Regions from separate parts of the Paenibacillus sp. FW507-14B1B genome, predicted to be linked through region 2. Evidence: predicted binding sites of a transcription regulator. Region 2 holds the regulator's gene; each other region holds the start of a gene.

What was found. The regulator Rex, encoded in region 2, represses fermentation and respiration genes when NADH is low (regulators of the CRP and FNR family bind a similar motif). The targets are predictions, from matches to a motif close to TTGTGAAATATTTCACAA.
Region 1: nirB (nitrite reductase large subunit NirB) is a predicted target of Rex. The motif match lies at 2,969-2,986, and genes of this name have one in related genera.
Region 3: nadA (quinolinate synthase NadA) is a predicted target of Rex. The motif match lies at 3,897-3,914, and genes of this name have one in related genera.

Annotation. Positions count from the first base shown of each region.
Region 1 is NZ_JBYSWS010000001.1:1,162,504-1,170,173, reverse strand. It holds gene AC3WJJ_RS05610 (sugar phosphate isomerase/epimerase family protein) at 1-629, shown strand, start outside; gene AC3WJJ_RS05605 (ThuA domain-containing protein) at 676-1,404, shown strand; gene AC3WJJ_RS05600 (winged helix-turn-helix transcriptional regulator) at 1,710-2,027, shown strand; gene AC3WJJ_RS05595 (hypothetical protein) at 2,179-2,910, shown strand; gene nirB (nitrite reductase large subunit NirB) at 3,153-5,591, shown strand; gene nirD (nitrite reductase small subunit NirD) at 5,617-5,934, shown strand; gene AC3WJJ_RS05580 (formate/nitrite transporter family protein) at 5,977-6,765, shown strand; gene AC3WJJ_RS05575 (asparagine synthase) at 6,858-7,019, opposite strand; gene AC3WJJ_RS05570 (Crp/Fnr family transcriptional regulator) at 7,159-7,670, opposite strand, start outside.
Region 2 is NZ_JBYSWS010000001.1:994,405-1,002,074, reverse strand. It holds gene panB (3-methyl-2-oxobutanoate hydroxymethyltransferase) at 1-191, shown strand, start outside; gene panC (pantoate--beta-alanine ligase) at 188-1,078, shown strand; gene panD (aspartate 1-decarboxylase) at 1,071-1,454, shown strand; gene AC3WJJ_RS04685 (tetratricopeptide repeat protein) at 1,573-2,205, shown strand; gene dinG (ATP-dependent DNA helicase DinG) at 2,349-5,207, shown strand; gene AC3WJJ_RS04675 (redox-sensing transcriptional repressor Rex) at 5,244-5,897, shown strand; gene AC3WJJ_RS04670 (amidohydrolase) at 5,884-7,185, shown strand; gene AC3WJJ_RS04665 (cell wall elongation regulator TseB-like domain-containing protein) at 7,214-7,670, shown strand, end outside.
Region 3 is NZ_JBYSWS010000009.1:12,899-20,568, forward strand. It holds gene AC3WJJ_RS24790 (type III pantothenate kinase) at 1-306, opposite strand, end outside; gene nadC (carboxylating nicotinate-nucleotide diphosphorylase) at 303-1,178, opposite strand; gene nadB (L-aspartate oxidase) at 1,168-2,784, opposite strand; gene nadA (quinolinate synthase NadA) at 2,821-3,759, opposite strand; gene ftsH (ATP-dependent zinc metalloprotease FtsH) at 3,989-6,052, opposite strand; gene hpt (hypoxanthine phosphoribosyltransferase) at 6,154-6,693, opposite strand; gene tilS (tRNA lysidine(34) synthetase TilS) at 6,751-7,670, opposite strand, start outside.

The sequences.
Region 1 (7,670 bases), 170 kb from region 2:
GTCCTGGTGATCATGAGGATGCCAAATACCCTAACTGGCCTGTAGCGCCTTGGCCCAATGATTTCCAAGAGATTTTGACTTGGCAATGGGATAATAAAGTAATTCCTTATTGGACCGAGTGGGGGAAATACGCTGCTGATCGCGGAGTGAAGATCGGTCTGGAGCTTCATGGTGGATTCTCAGTGCATACCCCTGCTACGCTGCTTCGCTTGCGTGAAGCTGCGGGAGAGGTTATCGGAGCGAACCTTGATCCAAGTCACATGTGGTGGCAAGGTATTGATCCGGTTCAAGCCATTCAAATTTTGGGTCGTGAGGGAGCAATTCATCACTTCCATGCAAAAGATACAGTCATTGATCCCGTGAACGTGAATAAATATGGTCTAACAGATATGCAATCCTACACGAATATGATGGATCGTGCTTGGCAGTTCCGCAGCGTAGGTTATGGACATGATCTGAAAGCTTGGGCAGATATGATGAGTGCTCTGCGTCTCGTAGGCTATGATTATGTTGTAAGTATTGAGCATGAAGATGGTCTAATGTCCGTTGAAGAAGGTTTCTCTAAAGCGGTTCAAAACTTGCAGCAGGTATTAATTGAAGAGCCACTTGGTGATATGTGGTGGGTGTAAGGCTCAACACATTGAACATGTAATACAATAGGGGGAAACAAACAATATGTTGAATGTTACCATTTGGAACGAGTTCGTTCACGAAAAGATTCATGATGAGGTTAAAGCGGTATATCCGGAAGGAATTCATAAGGTATTAGCTGATGGATTGAGCGATCCTGAGTTTAACATCCGAACAGCAACCTTAGATGAACCGGAACACGGCTTAACAGATGAGGTTCTGAACTCGACAGATGTGCTTCTATGGTGGGGACACATGGCTCACGATCGTGTTGAGGACGTAATTGTAAATAAGGTTGTTAAGCGGGTACAGGAAGGTATGGGTCTGATCGTACTGCACTCGGGACATTTCTCGAAGCCGTTTAAAGCACTAATGGGTACAAGTTGCGATTTGAAATGGCGCGAAGCGGGAGAGCAGGAAATTCTGTGGTCTGTGAATCCAACTCATCCAATTATGGCTGGAGTGAATAGCCAGATCATACTGGAGCATGAAGAGATGTATGGCGAGTTTTTTGACATCCCTGCACCAGATGAGCTGATCTTTGTTAGTAACTTTGAAGGTGGAGAAGTATTCCGGAGTGGGTGTACTTTCAAGCGTGGACAAGGGAATATATTTTATTTCCGCCCTGGACATGAGACGTATCCTACGTACTACAATCCTGAGATCATTAAAGTAATCTCTAATGGTATCCGTTGGGCAGCGCTAAATGCCCTTACAGTTAAGCCTGTATTCGGAAATAGCCAGCCAGTCCGCTCATTGCGTGTTCTAGTATAGTCAAATTCTGTTCTGAATAGAAGGTTGCCCATAGCGATGTTTGGGTGACCTTCTTTTTTCTGTTTCATGCATATAAAGGTTATAACTGGGTAAATGTATATATTAAGTAGAATCTTATAAAATATTCCCCCTTTTGTATTCGGTAAGTCATCGCTATAATAGATAGATAATATAGAGAGACAACAATTTACAGATCAATGGTTTTCAGTTCCAAGAATATATGGTATTATTATATGTACTAACTAATTGTAAGTTTTATGAAGAAACACAACTAGGTAGTGTGACTCTGTAAAGAGGTGAATGATATGGAAGCTACGAATCTCTGCTTATGTCCTCGTTTTGAGTCCGCATTTGCTTTCCTAGGAAAGCGCTGGAATGGGCTGATTATTCAGACACTGATGAGTGGTCCCAAACGTTTTAAGGATATTTCAAACTTCATTCCATCGATGAGTGACAAAATGCTGTCCGAACGAATGAAAGATTTGGAAAGTGAAGGGATCTTAATCCGCCATGTTTATCCTGAAACTCCAGTTCGGATTGAATACGAGTTGACTGATAAGGGAAGAGCACTGAAACCCGTTATGGAACAGATTTCGAACTGGGCTGAGCAATGGGTAAAGTAAAAAGATAAGATGTTTCACAGAAACCCTAGCCCAAAGCTTAATGCTTTGGGCAGGGTTTTTTCTAATTTAACAAGAGGACTTGCACCACAAGTTATCCTGTGTAGTATAATTTGAAAAAAGCTCTGAAACACATTCAAGGAGGCGATTCTTTATGAAAGATACGGTCAAACTACCGCATATTCATTATGGACAAGAGGAAGCCGCCGAGCTTGAGAGGGCTTCTTTAAGAGTACAGCATATTTTTGATAAGACTCAGAATCTTTTGGAACAATATTTGCCCGTTTCTTTAAGAAATGCGCTATCTGGAATAGATTCTGATGCGAGGGATCAAAGGTACTCGATCCGAAGCAATCAGGAAAGTGGAATATTTCAGAAATGGGTTAAGAGTCCAAAAGGATGGAAGTGTATTGGATACGAGAGATACAACGAATTGCTGATGGATGGAGATTCATCGAAATCGAGTTCAATCATGGATGCCCAAGAAACAGCTATACTCCATGACAAGGGTCTTACCGGCAGAATGCTGCAAATGGTCATTTGGTCATTGTTCGAGAAGATACAGCTCCTACATCCATTTTTGGGTGATGATCCGTTTTTTACTGACGATGAAATGGAAGTTATATCTAATTATTTAGTGCCAACATACTTAAGTCCTTTACCCTTGAAGGAAAGAGGTAAAGATTTCAAGACCCTTTCGACGAGAATTCCTTTATACCAGGAACATATTCCAGCGCCTTCACTAGTTATGTCCACAGAAGGTGTCAGTGTATCGGGCAATTGGATGACAGGAGTTGATCTAAGTTCGAAAGGTTTTACCGGTCTTCGTCCGTATCTAAAAATTCCTCAAGGTGGGCGAGCATACTTGAAAGCGTTAATTGTATAAATGAGATTATGATGAGACAGTGAAAGCTGTCTTTTTTTTGTATCTTTTTTAATAAATATTGTGAAAGTATTCACAATTGGTGTGAACATAATCACAATAAGCATTAAATTTTAAATGTATAATGTTGCCATAGAGCATAATTTTGGAAATTCAAAGCGCAGGACATTCAAATCTGAACATGAGGACGGCTTGCTCACAGACATATCAAGCAGGCTGGTTATGCCTTTAAGGAGGAAGAGAACATGACTGGAGATCACAAACAAAAGCTAGTTGTCGTCGGTAATGGTATGGCCGGAATCAGTACGGTGGAGCAAATCATTAAATTAGGTGGCGCTTATAATATTACCGTGTTCGGCAGCGAACCACACCCGAACTATAATCGGATTATGTTATCTTATGTGCTTGAGGGAAGCAAAACGGTAGATGATATCGTACTGAATGATTGGAATTGGTATAAAGAAAATGATATTACACTTTACACCGGAACAACCGTCACAAAAATAGATGAAGAAAACAAGGTAGTGGTGGCTGAGAATGGCCTCGAGGTTCCATATGATCGAGTAATCATTGCCACAGGTTCAAATCCGTTCATTCTTCCTGTACCAGGTAGCGACAAAAAAGGTGTTGTTGGTTTTAGAGACATTGCTGATTGTAGCCAAATGCTTGCAGCGGCTAAGTTGTATAAGAAAGCTGCGGTTATAGGCGGTGGCCTTCTGGGTCTTGAAGCTGCTAAGGGACTTGTCAATTTAGGCATGGATGTGACAGTCGTCCACTTGATGAAAGATCTTATGGAGCGTCAGCTTGATCATCAGGCATCGGCTATGCTTCAAGCAGAGCTGGAGAGACAAGGAATAAAGTTTGCCATGGGCAAACAGACTGCCGAGTTGTTGGGTGAAGATCGAGTTACTGGGCTTCGTTTTAGTGATGGAACAGAATTAGAAGCGGGGTTTGTCGTCATGGCTGTCGGGATTAAACCGAATGTGGCTGTGGCACAGGCAAGCGGAATTGAAGTTAATCGCGGGATCGTGGTGGATGATTATCTTCAGACATCGATGGCAAACGTGTATGCTGTCGGAGAATGTGATGAACACCGGGGAGTTTGCTACGGCCTCGTAGCACCATTATTCGAACAAGGTATGGTGCTTGCGAAGCATCTATGCGGTGTAGACACCATGCCATATGAAGGATCGGTCGTTTCGACCAAGCTGAAAATCAGTGGAGTAGATGTATTCTCGGCCGGTGAGTTTATTGAAGGTCCAGAGCACACTGTCATTGTAGCTAAGGATGAATGGAAAAAAACATATAAAAAGATTCTGCTTAAAGACAATGTGATCGTTGGTGCTGTTTTGTTCGGAGATGTGACTGAATCGGCAGCTCTGCAGAAGCTAATCAAGCAGGAAGCCTTAATGACAGATGAAATATACAGTACGGTGATGGGTACGGGCTGCTGTGGTGGAGGTGCGAATAAAGGAGCTTCGATCGAAAACATGGCGGACGAAGAAATTGTCTGTGGATGTAATGGGGTAACGAAGAAGAATATTGTGGATGCGGTAACGCTTCAAGGCCTGACCACTGTGGATGAAATTAAAGCATGTACAGGTGCAACCCGTTCGTGTGGCGGATGTAAACCCGTTGTAGAACAGATCTTGCAATATGTCCTTGGAGACGGTTTCCAAACTGTAGCTAAGCAAGGAATATGTGGATGTACGACACATAGCCGTGATGAAATCGTAACTGAGATTCGTGCCAAAGGATTAAGAACGACCAGAGAAGTTATGAACGTTTTGGAATGGAATAATCCTGAAGGGTGCTCGAAGTGCCGCCCAGCGATTAACTATTACTTAGGTATGATTTATCCTGAAACCCATGAAGATGAGAAGGAATCGCGCTTTGTTAATGAACGGATGAATGCTAATATCCAGAAGGATGGTACGTATACAGTTGTTCCCCGGATGTATGGAGGTGTAACGACACCAGAGGATTTGAAGCGGATTGCAGACGTTTCGCTCAAATATGACGTTAAGGTCGTGAAGGTCACGGGTGGACAGCGCCTAGATCTTATCGGTGTGAAGAAGGAAGATTTACCTAAGGTGTGGGAAGAGCTCGAGATGCCTTCGGGTTACGCCTATGCCAAATCCCTTCGTACTGTAAAAACATGTGTAGGTTCGACATTCTGTCGTTTTGGAACACAGGACTCGATGGGCATGGGAGCACAGCTTGAGAAAAAATTCGAGAGACTGGATCTTCCCGCCAAGTTCAAAATGGCTGTAAATGGCTGCCCACGTAACTGTGCAGAATCGTGTACCAAAGATATAGGTATCGTTGGTAATGATGGAGGTTGGGAAATTTTCATCGGTGGGAACGGCGGAATTAAGGCGCGTATTGCAGACACTTTCTGTAAGGTGAAAACGGATGAAGAACTATTTGAAGTATGTGGTGCTATTATCCAGTACTATCGTGAAACAGGTAACTATCTGGAGAGAACTTCGGAATGGGTAGAACGTATGGGGCTTGATCATATCAAAAAAGTTATTCTTGAGGATCATGAAGAGCGCAAAGCTTTAGTTGAAAGAATCGAGGTTGCCCTGCAGCAGGTGGAAGAGCCATGGCAGAAAGTGATCAAGGATAGTCAAATCCGTAAAGCATTATTTCAAGATGTTAGTCCTGTAGTCGCTGAGTAGATTGTAGTAAGGGAGATGATGACATATGAAGACTAGTCAGTATATAGCTATTGGTAAAATTGACGAGTTTATGGTGCGAATCGGAAGGGTTGTGGTAATGGAGAACGAGGAGATTGCGGTGTTCAGAACATCTGATGGCCGATTTTTTGCACTAGAGAATAAGAACCCACACCCGAAAGGTGGGCCAATTGCGGAGGGAATTGTATCAGGTCATTATCTATATGATCCTTTATATGATTGGCGAATTGACTTGGAGACTGGAAATGTGCAGGAGCCTGACAGTGGAAAAGTCCGGACTTATACCATCCGACTAGAGAATGATATTGTACAGATTGCCGTGTAGTGAATAGCGATTACTCGGAATAACAATTCAGGAGGTACCCCTATGTTTACACAGGGAGTGGAAACCATCATTGAAGCAGCAGTCAAGAAGAAGGAACAGATGAATGCGAGTATGACTCGTTATATAGTCTCAGCTATGCTTGCCGGCGCCTACATTGGAATTGGAATCATTCTGATCTTTAAGTTGGGAGCTCCGTTTGCAGTAGAAGGATCACCGTTACAGACTTTAGTCATGGGTGCATCATTCGGGATTGCATTGACATTAGTTGTTTTTGCAGGAGCGGAGCTGTTTACCGGTAACAATATGTTTTTCACGATGAGTACTCTAGCTGGGCGAACATCCATCAGAGATACATTGAAGAACTGGGTGATCGTATTCCTTGGTAACCTTGGTGGGGCAGTGCTTCTTAGCTTATTGATATGGGGAACCGGCTTGTTTAAAGCTATTCCATCGGATCATTTGCTCTTTACGGTTGCAGCTAATAAGATGAATACACCGTTTATGGAGCTGTTTTTCCGAGGCATCTTGTGTAATTGGCTTGTCTGTCTTGCGCTGTGGATGGGAAGTCGTGCAAAGGAGGACACTGCGAAGCTTATACTTATGTGGTGGTGCTTGTTCGCCTTTATTGCTACCGGTTATGAACACAGTGTTGCGAATATGACACTTCTGTCCTTGGCAACGATATTACCCGGCCATCCAGAGACAATTTCGATAACCGGCTGGGTAAGCAATATGATTCCGGTCACGCTTGGTAATATCATAGGGGGAGGCTTGTTCGTTGGGATGGCTTACTGGTTCATGTCTCCGGTAAAAGGGAAAAAGATAATGTAATCTACATTAAAACACAGATAAAGAAAGGGGACGTTCTAAAGCCAGATGTATGGCTTACAGAGCGCCCCTTTGGTTATATCCTCCAAAACAGTCTACCGGTGTTCTACTAAGTCGATCGCACCCAGTACGATGTGGGCAAGACCGAATCCGAGAATTCCAGTTGCGGCAAGTTTGTACTTACTGCTGCTAAATAGAGCGGCGCCAGAAGCAGATACTACTGTTCCAAGAACGGCAGGAATCAAACCTTCTCTCATGCGAAACACTCCCTAGTGATTGATTTGGAAAGACCTCGTTATTGTGGACTGTGTATCGTTTTTTATGCACCCCATAACAAAAAGACACCCGGAATCAAATATCATATTCGGGTGTCTTTAGGCTAACTATACAAACAGATTAGATCCGGCAAATTTCATGCGGGCATAGTTCACAGTGGCATATTTCTTGAAGTGCAGCTAAGTCTTTAATAACGATCATCCCGCTGATATATTCCACGACATCTTTCTTACGAAGATCACTGAGCATGCGGTTTACGCTCTCACGAGTAGCTCCGATCATATTTGATAGATCTGTATGTGTAATTTTCTTATTAATTAGAATCGATTGATCTTCAAGAGTCTCACCATAGGTGTTACTAAGACGGATCAGCGTTGAGCTAAGGGCACCCGGTTTACCATACATCATAAGGTCTCTAAATTTCGTTTGAGTAATACGATGATGGATTCCCATCCATTTCATAAAGTCGATCGCAAAATCACAGTGTTGGCAGATAAGGATTTCTAAATCTTTATGTTCAATGACTCCGACTTCACTTTCTTCAAGAACTTCAGCCGAGAAGCTGTGCTTCGTGCTAAAGAATGGATCCGCCTGACCAACCATGTCGCCAGCTTGATACATATATAGTATAA
Region 2 (7,670 bases):
ATAGGGACAAAAGATTCGTCAAAACGTATGCAGATGTCGGCACGATTATTCGTGAAGGCATTTCACAATATGTAAAAGAAGTGAAGGGAAAGTCATTTCCTGCAGAGGAGCATGTGTTCAAAGCCCAAAGTACGCATAAACCTTCAACTTCCCTTTACGGAAACGAAAAAGAAAAGGTGAGTTTAAAATGAAAGTGATTCGCACAATCGAAGAGTTGCGCACGGAAATCAAACACCGGCGTAGCTCGATCCCAGGCCCGGTTGGACTCGTTCCAACCATGGGTTATCTCCATGAGGGGCATGGGAGCTTGATGCAGCGTGCACGAGAGATGACAGGGACTGTCGTACTCAGTATTTTTGTGAACCCCATTCAGTTTGGTCCAGGTGAAGATTTTGAAACGTATCCCCGAGATGAAGAGCGAGATCTAGCTGTCGCACAATCTAATGGGGTAGACATCGTCTTTATACCGGATGTGCAAGAAATGTATCCACAGCCGACAAAAACGAAAATAGCCGTATCGGAATTAACGTCTCTTCTGTGTGGAGCTTCAAGACCTGGGCACTTCGATGGGGTAACCACCGTCGTGAATAAGCTTTTTAATATTGTGAAGCCTAATTTCGCTTTTTTTGGAATGAAGGATGCCCAGCAGGTAGCCGTGATTGAGCAGATGGTTTGTGATCTGAACATGGATATTGAAATTGTACCTTGCCCGATCGTAAGGGAACAAGACGGTCTGGCATTGAGTTCACGTAACGTATATCTAAAGCCAGAGGAAAGAGAACAGGCGCTTGTTCTGTCGAAGTCCTTGAAGACAGCTTTAGATCAGCTTGAGAATGGAACCATTGAAACAGCAGGTGAAGTGCGTGAGTTACTAAGCCGTATCATATCTGAATCGTCCATTGCGGTAATCGACTATGCTGAGGTCCTTTCTTTTCCAGAATTGACCCCAGTAGAGAATGAGACAAGGCTTGCGGATACAGGTTGTGCGACAATTATGGCGCTGGCGGTACGTTTTGGTAAGACGAGACTAATTGATAATGCATTATTCCAAGCGAAAGAGGGTATTTCTCATGTTTAGAACAATGATGAAATCCAAGATCCACCGTGCAACTGTTACGGAAGCTAATTTGAATTATGTTGGTAGCATTACGATTGACGAGGACCTAATGGATGCAGCGGATCTCCTTGAGAATGAAAAGGTTCAGATTGTAAACAATAACAATGGAGCTCGTCTTGAAACTTATGTTATTACAGGAGAACGCGGCAGTGGTGTCATCTGTCTGAATGGAGCGGCAGCAAGACTTGTTCAGCCAGGTGATAATGTAATTATTATTTCTTATGCCATGATGTCCAAAGAAGAATATGAGAACCATCAACCAACTGTAGTTATTGTAGATGGCGCTAACAAACCGATTATTACCGAGCATCGTGAGATTCATGCAACGATTCGATAAAGAACCGCACTCCAAAATGTAGCGCTTGTTTCGAGAATGAAAAAGACCGCTTTAACAAAAAATGAACTCATGCACGACGCACTGATCTCATTTTTCTGCTAGGGGTGGGATGCAATCCATGTTTCAGCATGTATTCGACGAAATGAACAACATGTTAGATGAAATTGTGAAGCATTACCCTTCCGCACACGGTCCCAAGAAACAGGCACTGGCTCATAACTGGAACTTGCTGAAGAGCATGAGCGAAGGTATCATTGACGAATGGCTTCATTTTGAAGAGAAAATGGCTTTATTCCGTGAAAGTGCAGCTACAGCTCCGGTTTTTCCGCCAACTGAATCACCTGAATTGCAGCTCGATAGCTTTATTCGCGGTCAAGGTTACTACAAGTTACTGATGTTTAGGCCCGCAATTACCCAGTTTGCTGCTGCTGCATCCGTTTACCCCGAGAGCTTACTGATCCGATTATATAAAGCGATGGCTCATCTGCATCTGGGTGAAACGGTAGAAGCTTCAGATTATCTAATGTCGATTCTGCCACTCGCAGACGATAAAAGGTTTCTGCAAGCCATGATCTATAATGCACTGGGGTGTATTCAGGTTATTAACGGAAGGACAGAGAATGCACGGGATTATTTTACACTAGCTATTCAAAGTGATCCTACGCTTCCCGATCCACTCAATAACCTGGAAGTTTGCCACAAAAACCGTGGTCAGCTGCAATACGGAAGTCAATTGATATCGCTGTTATGAATAGGAGTCTGTGCAAAAACGATGCCCACTCGGTGTTCTTACGTCGAGTCTGCGGCATCGTCTTTTTTATGTCTATAATGTTCAAAAGGCGTGACTTCTGTTATGCTGTTATTTAGACTGGAAGGAAAGGGATTTATACGAACATGAAATTTGCCGTATTGGATTTTGAAACCACGGGCAACCAGTCAGCCGATGAAATCATTCAAGTGGGGCTGGCCATCATCGATGAAGATCGCAGTATTTCCCGAGTATACGGCTCTTATGTCAATCCCGGGATTCCGATTCCACCGTTTATTACAGGTTTAACAGGTATTTCGGACAGTGATGTAGCAGATGCGCCTTCACTAGAGGAAATGATGATGGAACTGGTACCAATGCTCGATGATGTTGTACTTGTGGGTCATAATGTGGCCTTTGACTTTAATTTTTTACAAAATGCGCTCGACCGCTGTGGCTATTTGCCTTTTAGCGGACGGATTCTTGATACGATACACTTTTTGAAAATTTGTTTCCCATCACTAACATCGTATCAGCTTGGGATGGTATCATCCCACTTTGGCTTTGAGCATGATCGGCCACACCAAGCAGACAGTGATGCACTGGCTACCGCATATGCGCTCTTGAAGTGTCTCGAAGAGCTTGATCAGTTACCGCTCATCACGATTCAACGACTTAGTGATCTTTTTGTAGATGAAGACAGTGACCTAGGTTGGTTCTTTGACGGAATGCGAGTGAATTTAGAGAATCAAGCCCTTCAGGAACCAGATAACTTCACATACTTCCGCCAGTTTGCTCTGAATATAGAGGATTGGACGGAGATGGCGCCTCCACGGGCTGAGAATGAGAACAATCCGCTTGCAGATGTTTCTTTTGATGAATATATGTCTCAAGTACGCGACAATCTTAGAGAGACGCTGCCACAATATGAAAGCCGTGATGCTCAGGACATTATGTTCGAGGAAGTCATGACTGCTTTAGAAGAAGATAAGCATCTTCTGATTGAGGCGGGGACAGGAACGGGCAAATCGTTAGGATATTTGCTTCCTTCCATATATCAGAGTGTGAAACAAGAACAGAAGGTCATGGTCAGTACACATACCATTAACCTCCAAGAACAGCTTCGTGAACGGGATATTCCATTAATGACAAAGGTAATACCGTTTCCGTTTAAAGCCGCCGTCTTCAAAGGAAGACAGCATTATTTGTGTTTGAGAAAATTTGAACATAAAATAAACAGAAGAGATTTTAATACACCTAAAGAAGATATCATTACATCTGCTCAGATGATTGTCTGGTTAGCTCAGACAGAGACAGGGGATGATGAAGAGCTTAACCTTGGAGGTCGGGGCGGAGATTACTGGGAGACGGTTGCAAGTGAATCGGACTCTTGTTTGGGCCGTGCTTGCCCGTGGTTCCGTAAATGCTTCTACCATCGTGCGAAACACGAAGCGGGAATTGCGGATGTGGTCATCACGAATCATTCGAAATTGTTCACTGATGTGAAGGCTAATCATCAGCTCTTGCCATCTTATGAACGGCTTGTCATAGATGAAGCACATCATTTAGAAGATGTGGCAGGTAAGCATCTAGGGCTTAATTTGAAGTATTTCACTGTGGTTCATACACTGACCCGCCTATATAAGGATAGCCGGAATGGACAGTTGCCAGCACTGCGTCAATTGCTTCAAACCTCAGCACATGAGAAGGCAGGGGATTGGACAGCAGTCATTGATCGGATCTATCCTGATCTTCTGACGGTTAAGGAGAGTTGGGATCGCCTAAATGATCTCCTTTTTGGTCTTTTACCTGAGCGTGGAGATACTTCAGGTGAGTCGGGGCAATTTACACTTCGTCTTTCGCCGTCCAAGAAACCTAAGGATTGGGTTAGCTTAACAGAACTTGAGAATCAAATATATGTAACCTTAGGTGACGTGGTTCGACAGGGTGATCGACTCACTTCTGAGATTCGTGAAGAACTGGATGATTACAGTGCAGATAGTTTGATTACGGATATTAATGGACTCTTTAAGGATTTGGCTTCACATCGTGAGAATTTGAAGTTTTTTATGACTTTGAATGATGACGGTATTGTTTACTGGATGGAGGCCAATGGGAATTTCCGCAGCAAATCATTGCAGATGTACGCGGTACCTGTTGATGTAAGTAGTCAGTTGAAGGAATTATTTTTTGACAAGAAACAGAGCGTGATCCTAACGTCTGCTACCCTATCTGTGGATAAATCGTTTCAGTATATGATTGATAACTTGGGACTTCAAGAAGCTTCGGAACAAGGACGATTAAACACCGTTCAACTTCCTTCTCCTTTTAATTACCGGGAGCAAGCATTATTGTTAATTCCAAGAGACTTTCCGAGCGTAAAGGGAACCGTTGGAGATCCTTTGTTCGTAAATACTTTGGTCCAATCTCTATCAGATACGGCCATGGTGACGCGTGGGCGCATGTTAGTGCTATTCACCTCTTACCGTATGCTTCGTCAGGTTTATGAGCCTCTGAAAGAAGCCTTGTCATCTAGTGACATCGCTGTTCTTGGACAAGGCATGGATGGAACGAGTCGAACGAAGCTGATTCGCAGGTTTCAAGATAGCAGTGCTTCCGTTCTTTTGGGAACTAGTTCGTTCTGGGAAGGTGTTGATATTCCAGGGGAGGCTCTAACGTGCCTTGCTATTGTCCGATTGCCATTTCAACCGCCAAATCATCCGCTTGTTGAGGCGAAGAGTGAATTACTTCAACAACAAAAGAAGAATCCATTCATGAAGCTATCTGTGCCACAGGCTGTTATTCGCTTTAAACAAGGCTTCGGACGCCTTGTAAGAACAGCACAAGATAAAGGAATCGTCATTGTATATGATACCCGTGTAATTGAATCATACTATGGTAAGCACTTCTTGTATTCACTACCTGGACCGAAGATGGAGCATATGCCAACAGAGCAAATGGTTTCTCGGATCACGGAGTGGATGGGGAAGGAAGAGGAACATTAGAATATTATTTTGAGTTTATTATTAGGGGGAGCATGCATGAAATCGGAAAAAATTTCGGAGGCCGTAGTACGCAGACTGCCCGTTTACTTACGTTACCTAAACGAACTTCATGTTCGGGAGGTAGCAACCGTGTCCTCGCAAGAGTTAGGACAAAAACTAGATTTGAACCCAGCACAGATTCGCAAGGATCTTGCTTATTTCGGAGATTTCGGTAGAAAGGGAATTGGCTACGATGTCACATACCTAATCGAAAAAATCCGGCATATACTGAAACTGGATCAGCAGATTAATGTAGTGCTTGTTGGTGCAGGTAATCTTGGACATGCCTTGTCTAACTACAACGCATTCTTGAAAGATAATATGAAGATTGTAGCTATATTCGATGCTTATACTCCGAAAGTGGGTACATCCATTAACAATATCGTTGTTCAGCCTATGGAAGAATTGACTTCAACAATCAAGGAGAAGGGAATTCGGATCGGTATTATTACAGTTCCTGATGTCGAGGCGCAAGCTGTAGCAGATAGTTTGATATCAGCGGGGATTGAAGCGATTCTCAATTTTGCTCCAACGATTCTGAAAGCTCCACCACAAATTCGCATCCATACGGCGGATTTCACGACAGACCTTCAAAGTTTGGCCTATTACTTAGTTAACGGAAAGGAAGATGCCGAACATGACGAATCATAAGTGGATGATCAAAAATGGTACCTTTGCTGTCCTCCAGGAAGAGAAATCTATTCTGTGTGGATATATGGTCGTCGAGAATGATCGTATAACTTACCTTGGCGAAGAAGAACCGCAGGTCGAGGCCGATATTGAAATCATTGATGGTACGCATCTTTTCTTTATGCCCGGTTTAATCAATACGCATGGACATACAGCGATGTCACTTCTCCGTGGATATGGAGATGACCTCGCACTTCAGGTATGGCTGCAGGAGAAAATGTGGCCAATGGAAGCTAAATTCACGGCGAATGATGTATATTGGGGTTCCTCCCTTTCGCTAGTTGAAATGCTTAAAGGCGGCACTACAACGTACCTGGATATGTACGACCATATGGATCAGGTCGCTGCAGTAACGGAACAATCAGGCATGCGTGGTGTGTTAACCCGTGGTGTAATTGGACTATGTTCGCCAGAGGTTCAGAAGCATAAATTGGATGAGGCTACAGCTTTCGCCAAGGATTGGCATGGAAAAGCAGACGGCCGTATAACAACGATGATATCACCACATGCTCCATATACTTGCCCTCCAGATTACATTGAGAAATTTGTTCAGGTTGCACACGATCTGGATCTGCCACTGCATACACATATGTCCGAAACCGCTGCAGAAGTACAGCAAAATGTCCAGGATTATGGTCTGAGACCCGTAGCTCATTTACAAAAGCTAGGTGTGTTCTCCAGACCGACTTTAGTAGCGCATGGAGTTCATTTAACGGATGAAGAGATCGAAATTTTGGCAGCTCATAATGTTGCTGTGTCTCACAACCCAGGGAGTAATCTTAAACTGGCAAGTGGTGTAGCGAGGGTGCCAGAGCTTCTTAAAGCAGGTGTTACGGTATCTTTAGGAACAGATGGTCCCGCTAGCAATAACAACCTGGATATGTTCGAGGAAATGCGCTTAGCAGCTCTCATCCATAAAGGTGTTACGGGTGATCCGACAGCAATACCTGCATCGGAAGCACTTCGTATGGGTACCATCTATGGAGCTAAATCTCTATTCTTAGATGAAATTGGTACGCTAGCTCCAGGAATGAAAGCAGATTTTATTGCGTTGAATACGGATCAAGCCCATTTCTTACCACACACGGATTTCATCTCACATGCCGTCTATTCAGCAAGTGCGAAGGATGTGGAACATGTATGGGTCGATGGTAAACAGATCGTCAAGAATGGTAATTGTTTAACGCTTGATGAAGAGAAGATTCGCCGTGAAGCCCAAAGTGCGTTCGAACGGCTGTTAACCCTTTAGGGAATAACAAGGGAGCGAGGAACGCAGATTGAAGAAAAAAACAAAGTGGATACTCTCCAGCGTTTCTGGAATTCTGCTCATATTATTGGCTTGTCAAATTTATTATTCTTATGTCATGTCTGATACTTGGAAAGAAGAAAATGCGGCTATTATAGCAGCTCAAGAACATGGTGGACTGATTAAGAGGGATAAAACTTATAAATCAGTTTGGGACAAGGATAGTTTGTATTGGGTTATTACAGGTCAAAATGTTGATAACAAAGACATTATTGTATGGGTTAAGTTTACAGAAGAGCATAAACCATTCGGAGGAGCCGACACGGTTCATACAGAATTATTAAGTGACGGTAAGTCTGAAGCGCAGATAAGAGCTCAGATCAATTCAGATTTGCCTGGTGCTGTAATCGAACGGCTCGTCCCTGGAATGTATGAGGGTGAGTATGTATGGCAGCTGCTGTATAACCTAAACAATGAAACAAAATACC
Region 3 (7,670 bases), on a different contig from region 2:
ATTTTCGTAACGAAGATTCAGACCTGTTTTGATTCCCGGGCCTACAATAAGCGGAGTTTTCTTAATATACTTACGGCACATTTCTTCCACTACTCCCACTAATGGGGGCACAACAGAGGAAACGATAACCCCTTCTATTTCGCTTACCAATATATTGGACATTTGAAACAGATTATGAATTAATACACCGTACTCATCCACCGTAGATTGACGGGAGGTACTAATCCGAAAATGATGAAGAAGTTCCTCGTCTTGATAAATACCCAGTACGATATTTGTATTTCCTACATCTACAACAAGAATCATGATGCTCCGCCTCCTTTCTTGGCGTTTAAATCTAAGCTGATATCTAAGCTGTCAAAAGAATACGTCAACCTCCCGACTGAAATGACGTCGACGCCTGACTGTGCGATTTCGCGAACCGTCTCTAGTGTAACATTGCCGGACGCTTCAGTTATAACATGCGGCGATACTATCTTTATTCGCTGCACCGCTTCAGCCATCATAACAGGATCCATATTATCAAGCATAATAATATCAGCCCCAGCGGATAAGGCTTCCTCGACCTGTACCAGTGACTCGGTTTCGACTTCAATCTTCATCGTGTGTGGGATATTATTCCTCGCTCTGCTTACAGCTTCAGTGATGCCGCCCGCACCCTTAATATGATTATCCTTTATCATGACCGCATCATACAAGCCAAAACGGTGATTGGCTCCTCCACCTACGCGAACTGCATACTTCTCCAACATACGATGCCCCGGAGTTGTTTTGCGCGTATCTACAAGGCGAGTCGGCAGACCCTCTAATGCACTTACAAAGGCATTCGTCTTCGTGGCAATGCCAGATAAGCGTTGTAGAAGATTAAGCGCAAGCCGTTCTCCGGTCAAAATACGATGCGTGCTGCCTTCAACCTCCGCTAATATATCTCCCTTTTCTACCCGCTGACCATCTTGAACATGGGCTTTGAAAGTAAGACACTTATCCACGATCTGAAAGACGAGTTCAGCAGCCGGCATTCCAGCTACAACTCCACCTTCTTTAGCATGGATAATGGCTTTAGACTCATGCCCCTGTGGAATCGTCGTCATTGTTGTAATATCACCTGATCCGACGTCCTCATGAAGCCAAGTCTTGATATTCTCAGCCAGACTCTCATTATATCCATTAAACATCATCGCTGTACTCCTCCGTCATTCCTTGATCCCGGACATGAATAATGTGCTTACGCCATCCTTCATTATCCGTCAGCGGAAAATCCTCACGGTAATGGGCTCCACGGCTTTCTTCACGACGAAGTGCGCCTTGAATAATCAAAAGGGAGCTTGTGAGCATATTCGCGAATTCATACTCCTCCCGTTTCGTCAGTTCCGAGTGGAATAGTGGTAGTTGTCGGTTTAGATCATCTACCGCCCGAAGCAGTGTTTCTTGAGTTCGGCGTAGACCTACATAGCGAACCATCACTTTTTGCAGCTTCAACCGGCGTTCCACAATCGCTTGTGAGCACGAATCTTTACGATCCCAGCTGAAGGATACGGATACAGGTTCCGAGGTATTCACCGGTAATTGCCTGATCTGCTCTACAATTCTCCGCCCGTAAACAAGTGCCTCGGATAAAGAATTGCTCGCTAATCGATTTGCACCATGCACACCCGTAGATGAAACCTCACCGCAAGCAAATAATCTTGAAATACTACTCTCACCGTAAAGACCTGTTTTTACGCCTCCCATCATATAATGCGCTGCAGGCGATACGGGAATCCAATCTGTTGTTAGATCGAGCCCGTAACGCATACATGTCTCATAAATCGTTGGGAAACGATGCTTCACCATCTCAGGTGACTCATGTGTAATATCGAGATATACAAAGGTGGAGCGTGTCTCTTCCATTTCACTTACAATAGCTCTGGCTACGATGTCTCTTGGAGCCAGTTCCAATAGCTCGTGGTATTTCTCCATGAAGCGCTCACCTTTAATATTCCGCAAATAAGCACCTTCACCCCGAACTGCCTCAGATATTAAAAATCTAGGCGCTCCAGGATAGCTGAGTGCTGTCGGATGAAACTGTACAAACTCCATATCTCTAATCTCGGCACCTGCTCGGTAAGCCATTGCAATCCCATCTGATGTAGCAACTTCAGGGTTCGTTGTATAGCGGTACAATTGACCTGCACCACCGGAGCATAACACGGTCGCCTGTCCCCGCACAAATACACGACTGCCATCTGGCATTTGCACCAAAGCGCCTAGACATTCATTGTCTTGTGTAATTAAATCTATAACAAAATGATCGTCCCACACCGTTACATTGTGAAGCTGTTCAACCTGAAGGGAGAGTGCACGGACGATTTCATATCCAGTTGCATCTCCATTCGCATGTAAAATCCGCCTATGGCTATGTGCCCCCTCCTTGGTCAAAGCAATTTCACCATCTTCAACATCAAAGGAGGTTCCTAATCGGATTAACTCCTGCACACCGGCCGGACCTTCATGAACCAGCACATCAACAGCTTCAGAGGAGCATAGGCCAGCACCTGCCAAAAGCGTATCATGTCGATGATACGCAGGAGAGTCATCTTCTGCCGTTACAGCCGCAATGCCACCTTGGGCATATCGCGTATTGCTCTCTAACAGTGATTTCTTGGTGATGAGCAGTACGCTACAGTCCGTACTCGCTTCAATCGCCGTATATAATCCGGCAATACCTGAACCGATCACGATCACATCCGTTTCAATCACCGGTAAATCCTGCAGATCAAAATCAATCAAATACTGCGGTATCACGTGATTCACCTGTCTTTTAGCGAAGAGTAGCGCATGCTACTTTACTTGTAACATGCGCTCTAATGAGGTTCTAGCTTTTTCCGCAACAACGGGCGGTACATAAATTTGAGGCTTCATTGTCTCAAGACATTTAACCAGCTTCTTAAGATTATTTACTTTCATATTCGGACATACAAGAAACTTTGTTGCAAAGTGGAACGATTTATCGGGACTATCTAGACGAAGCTGATATCCTGTACCATCTTCCGTTCCAACAATGAATTCCTTGCATGAGGAGTCTCTGCAATATTCAAGAATAGCCGTTGTACTACCTACAAAATCACCCATTTCAACGACTTCTGGACGACATTCTGGATGAACAACAAATTCAGCATTCGGATATTTAGCTTTCATCTCAACGACATCCTTAACGGTCAGCATATCATGCGTATTGCAATAACCTTCCCAGATGATTAGCTTTTTGTCCGTATGCTGCTGAACGTAGTGGCCGAGGTTCTTATCTGGGACCCAGATAATCTCATCAGAATCGACAGATTGAATCACCTTTACTGCGTTAGAAGACGTACAGCAAATATCTGTCTCTGCCTTGATCTCAGCTGAAGAGTTAATATATGTGACCACCTTAGCATTTGGGTGCTGCGCTTTCAATTTACGAAGTCCATCCACGTTAACCATATCTGCCATAGGGCATCCTGCGCGTTCATCAGGTATGATCACCGTCTTATTTGGGGCTAAAATTTTCGCACTTTCCCCCATGAAGTGTACACCACAAAATACGATAACATCAGCATCCGTCTGAGCAGCCTTCTGGGCAAGCAAGAACGAATCCCCCCGGAAATCAGCTACTTCCTGAATTTCATCCCTTTGATAGTAGTGCGCCAAGATAATAGCATTACGTTCCTTCTTCAACTGCATCAAGCGTTCGCGCAGTTCACGGTTTTGTTCCGCTTTACGCTCCAATGCCAAAGCTTCCACGAGCGACCCTCTCCCCTTATGTATTGCGGCCCATTACATGACCGCTGTTGAACATACTCAAGATGCTGGTATCCCCTTTGTGAAAGGAAGCACCTTTCGTTTATCACCTAATGTACACAAGGTTCGAATGACTGTCAATGTGATAAGAAGCACAAAAAGAACCGGAAAACGAATGATCGTTCTCCGGTTCTTTGTTTTTATTCGGAATGCGATGTTTTTATCGCATTTATTATGTCAATCTGTTGTTACCGTTGTCCGATCCATCTGGAGGTGTAGTGTCGTCCGGACCTTTACGTTCTGAATCATTACCGTCTAATGGATTGTTCGGGATATCTTCGCTTGATTTAGGCTGTTCAGCCTCATCTTTGCCTTGGATCCGAACACGAACGTCACCAATGTTATCGATGATTGGCTCTCCATTCTCGGATGATCCTTGACCGCCGTCTCCTGAATCTTTGTCACTGAGAGCACCTGTCTCAATCAATTGCTTGATTTGCTCAAGTTCCAGTGTCTCTTCCTCAAGGAGTGTATTTGCAATCAGGTGAACTTCCTTAGCGTGCTCAGTGAGCACCTGCTTACACTTCTCATAACAATCATTGATGAAGCGTTGCATTTCCTGATCGATTTCATAAGCGATCTGATCACTGTAGTTCTGCTCATGTCCGATATCACGTCCCAAGAATACTTGACCTTGTGATGTACCGAACTGCATAGGTCCGAGTTTCTCACTCATACCGTATTCCACAATCATGCTGCGGATAATACCTGTCGCCTGTTGGAAGTCACTGTAAGCACCGGTTCCGATTTCACCAATGAACAGTTCCTCCGCTACACGGCCACCAAGCAAACCGGTAACGCGGTCGAGAAGTTCTTGCTTCGTTACAAGCATACGATCTTCTTTAGGCATCATAATTACGTATCCACCAGCGCGTCCACGCGGAATGATCGTTACTTTATGAACCATATCAGCATGCTCTAGGAAATAACCAACAATGGTATGACCTGCTTCGTGATAAGCTACGATACGCTTCTCGCGATCACTGATCACGCGGCTGCGCTTCTCAGTACCAACAATAACGCGGTCGATAGCTTCATCCACCTCACGCATGGAGATGTCTTTACGATTACGACGTGCTGCAAGCAATGCCGCTTCGTTTAGAAGGTTCTCCAGATCAGCACCGGTAAAGCCGGTCGTCCGTTTCGCCACGATATCGAGCTTAACGTCTTTCGTAAGCGGCTTGTTACGTGCGTGAACTTTCAATACTGCCTCACGCCCCTTCACATCCGGACGGTCAACCGTAATCTGACGGTCAAAACGACCTGGACGAAGCAGGGCAGGGTCAAGAATATCTGGGCGGTTTGTCGCAGCTACGATGATGATACCTTCGTTAGCTCCAAAGCCGTCCATTTCTACGAGCAATTGGTTAAGCGTCTGCTCACGTTCGTCATGTCCGCCGCCAAGTCCTGCACCACGTTGACGACCAACCGCATCAATCTCATCGATAAAGATAATACATGGAGCATTCTTCTTCGCGTTCTCGAACAAGTCACGAACACGAGATGCACCGACACCGACGAACATTTCAACGAAGTCAGAACCGGAGATACTGAAGAATGGCACGCCTGCTTCACCCGCAACTGCACGAGCTAGGAGGGTTTTACCTGTACCTGGAGGGCCCACAAGAAGCACACCCTTAGGAATACGAGCGCCTACTGTGTTAAATTTACGCGGATCTTTAAGGAAATCAACAACTTCAACGAGCTCTTGCTTCTCCTCGTCAGCTCCTGCAACATCCTCGAACGTAATCTTCTTCTTCTCTTCATTATATAGACGGGCTTTACTCTTACCAAAGTTCATCACTTTGCCGCCGCCGCCTTGAGCCTGGTTAAACAGGAAGAAGAACAGAACAAACATGATTACGAGCGGAATGAAAGATGATAACAATGTCAGCCAAATACTCTGGCCTTCCATTTTCTTAACGTTGAACTGAATCTTATTCTGTTCGCTCGCTTGAACAAGTTCATTCATCGCTTCATCAGTGGCTGGGATATAGGTTGAGAAGTTTGCTGACTTATCTTCGTCAACTTTCTTATATTTACCGGTTACAAGATATGCATAACCGTCAAATTGAGCCGTTATTTCTTCAATGTTGTTGGCCTTAATTTCCTGCCGCAGCTGATCATACCTAGGGGTATCGGCTACTTCGTTGCCGTTGGTAACGAACTGTACGATGCCCACCACGACTAAAAATAGAATCAAATAAAAACCAGAATTCCGGATGAACCGATTCATCCCCTACCTCCTCTCAAAGACACATAAGATATTTTACCACAGCCTGTCTAACCATCTCAAATATACAAGATAGAGCAGTGATCTGTGATCCAGCGTGGCAATTAGTTACTGTAAATCTCCGGTTTCAAAACCCCGATGTAAGGGAGATTCCGGTAATGCTCGGCATAATCGAGACCATATCCTACAACAAACTCATCGGGAAGAACAAACCCGGTGTAGTCTGCCTCTAGATCTACCGTTCGGCGTGCCGGTTTATCAAACAGAGTCACCACAGCAACCGACTTGGCATTACGATTCTCAAGCAGCTCGATTAAATAGCTTAGTGTCAGACCACTGTCGATAATATCTTCAACAATGAGTACGTCTCTACCTTCAACAGATACATCCAAATCTTTAATAATTTTTACTACACCAGATGATTTTGTTGAAGCACCATAACTCGACACTGCCATGAAATCTAATTCCATCGGTACCGTAATGTTCTTAACCAGATCTGCCATGAAAATAAACGCGCCTTTAAGAACACAAATCACCAAAGGATCGCGTCCCGCATATTCTGCGCTAAGTTTTTCCCCTAATTCTTTAACCTTAGCGTGTATTTCTTCTTCGCTGATAAGCACTTCTTGAATGTCATTTTGCAACTGAGAGAACCTCCTACGTGTTTATACTATGAAAGTGTAAAAACGGCCATTCCGATTTTACACTTTCTCCGCATCCACGAGTTCCATGCGGAGAATACATGTTGTATGCCGCCCAACAGCGGCGTGAACAGAACGTCTTACACCCGGGATCCACACGATGCTACCTGAACCATCACAAACCATAGGGATAACTGAACGGACAGACGGTGGTATCTTCTCATCAATGAGAATATCTTTTACCTTTTTGCTGCCGTTTAATCCCATGATCTTTATCTTGTCTCCGGGCCGCCTGCTACGTATGGTTAACGGGAAGACAAGTTGATCTGCATCAAATGACGCCTCGCCAGAAGACATCTTTATGCTATCCCTCATTTCCTCTCCATTCATACGCACAAGCTTTAAAATCTTTCCGATTTCCGGCAGAACCAGATTCCGCCCATCGGGGGAATTCAATTGATATATGTAGTTCCCCTGTCCTGCAAGCGGCTTAGGATAAAAACTCACCTCTCCGTATTCACGGATGCAGGTCAAACCGCCTCCTAAATCCAGACGCCAATTGGTTCGGCGTTCCTGTATAACCCCTTGGCGGACCGTTTCGATCTTAACGAAATCGGTATTTTCCTGGTCTGCCGACAGATAATTTAATATTAGTTTAATCAAACGCCGTTGTAAAGCGACATGTAAGCCCAAAAAGGAAGGCGCGTCGAATGCGAGCCTTCCATCGATCTCCCGTACAAGGGAGCGGTAAGCATTCTCGGCAGTGAGCTCCATGAAGTCATCTTCCTCACCCGTAACTTCTGCAAGCTGGTTGAGTGAAGATGAAATCTGTCCATTATACTGTTCGAGAAACGGAAGTACCTCTAAGCGAACAGCATTACGGCGATATTTTGTCGTCAAGTTGCTATGATCCACTGCATAGGAATAACCGCGTTGATCGCATAACTCAATCAAGTCCGTCTTGTTAATACGAAGAAACG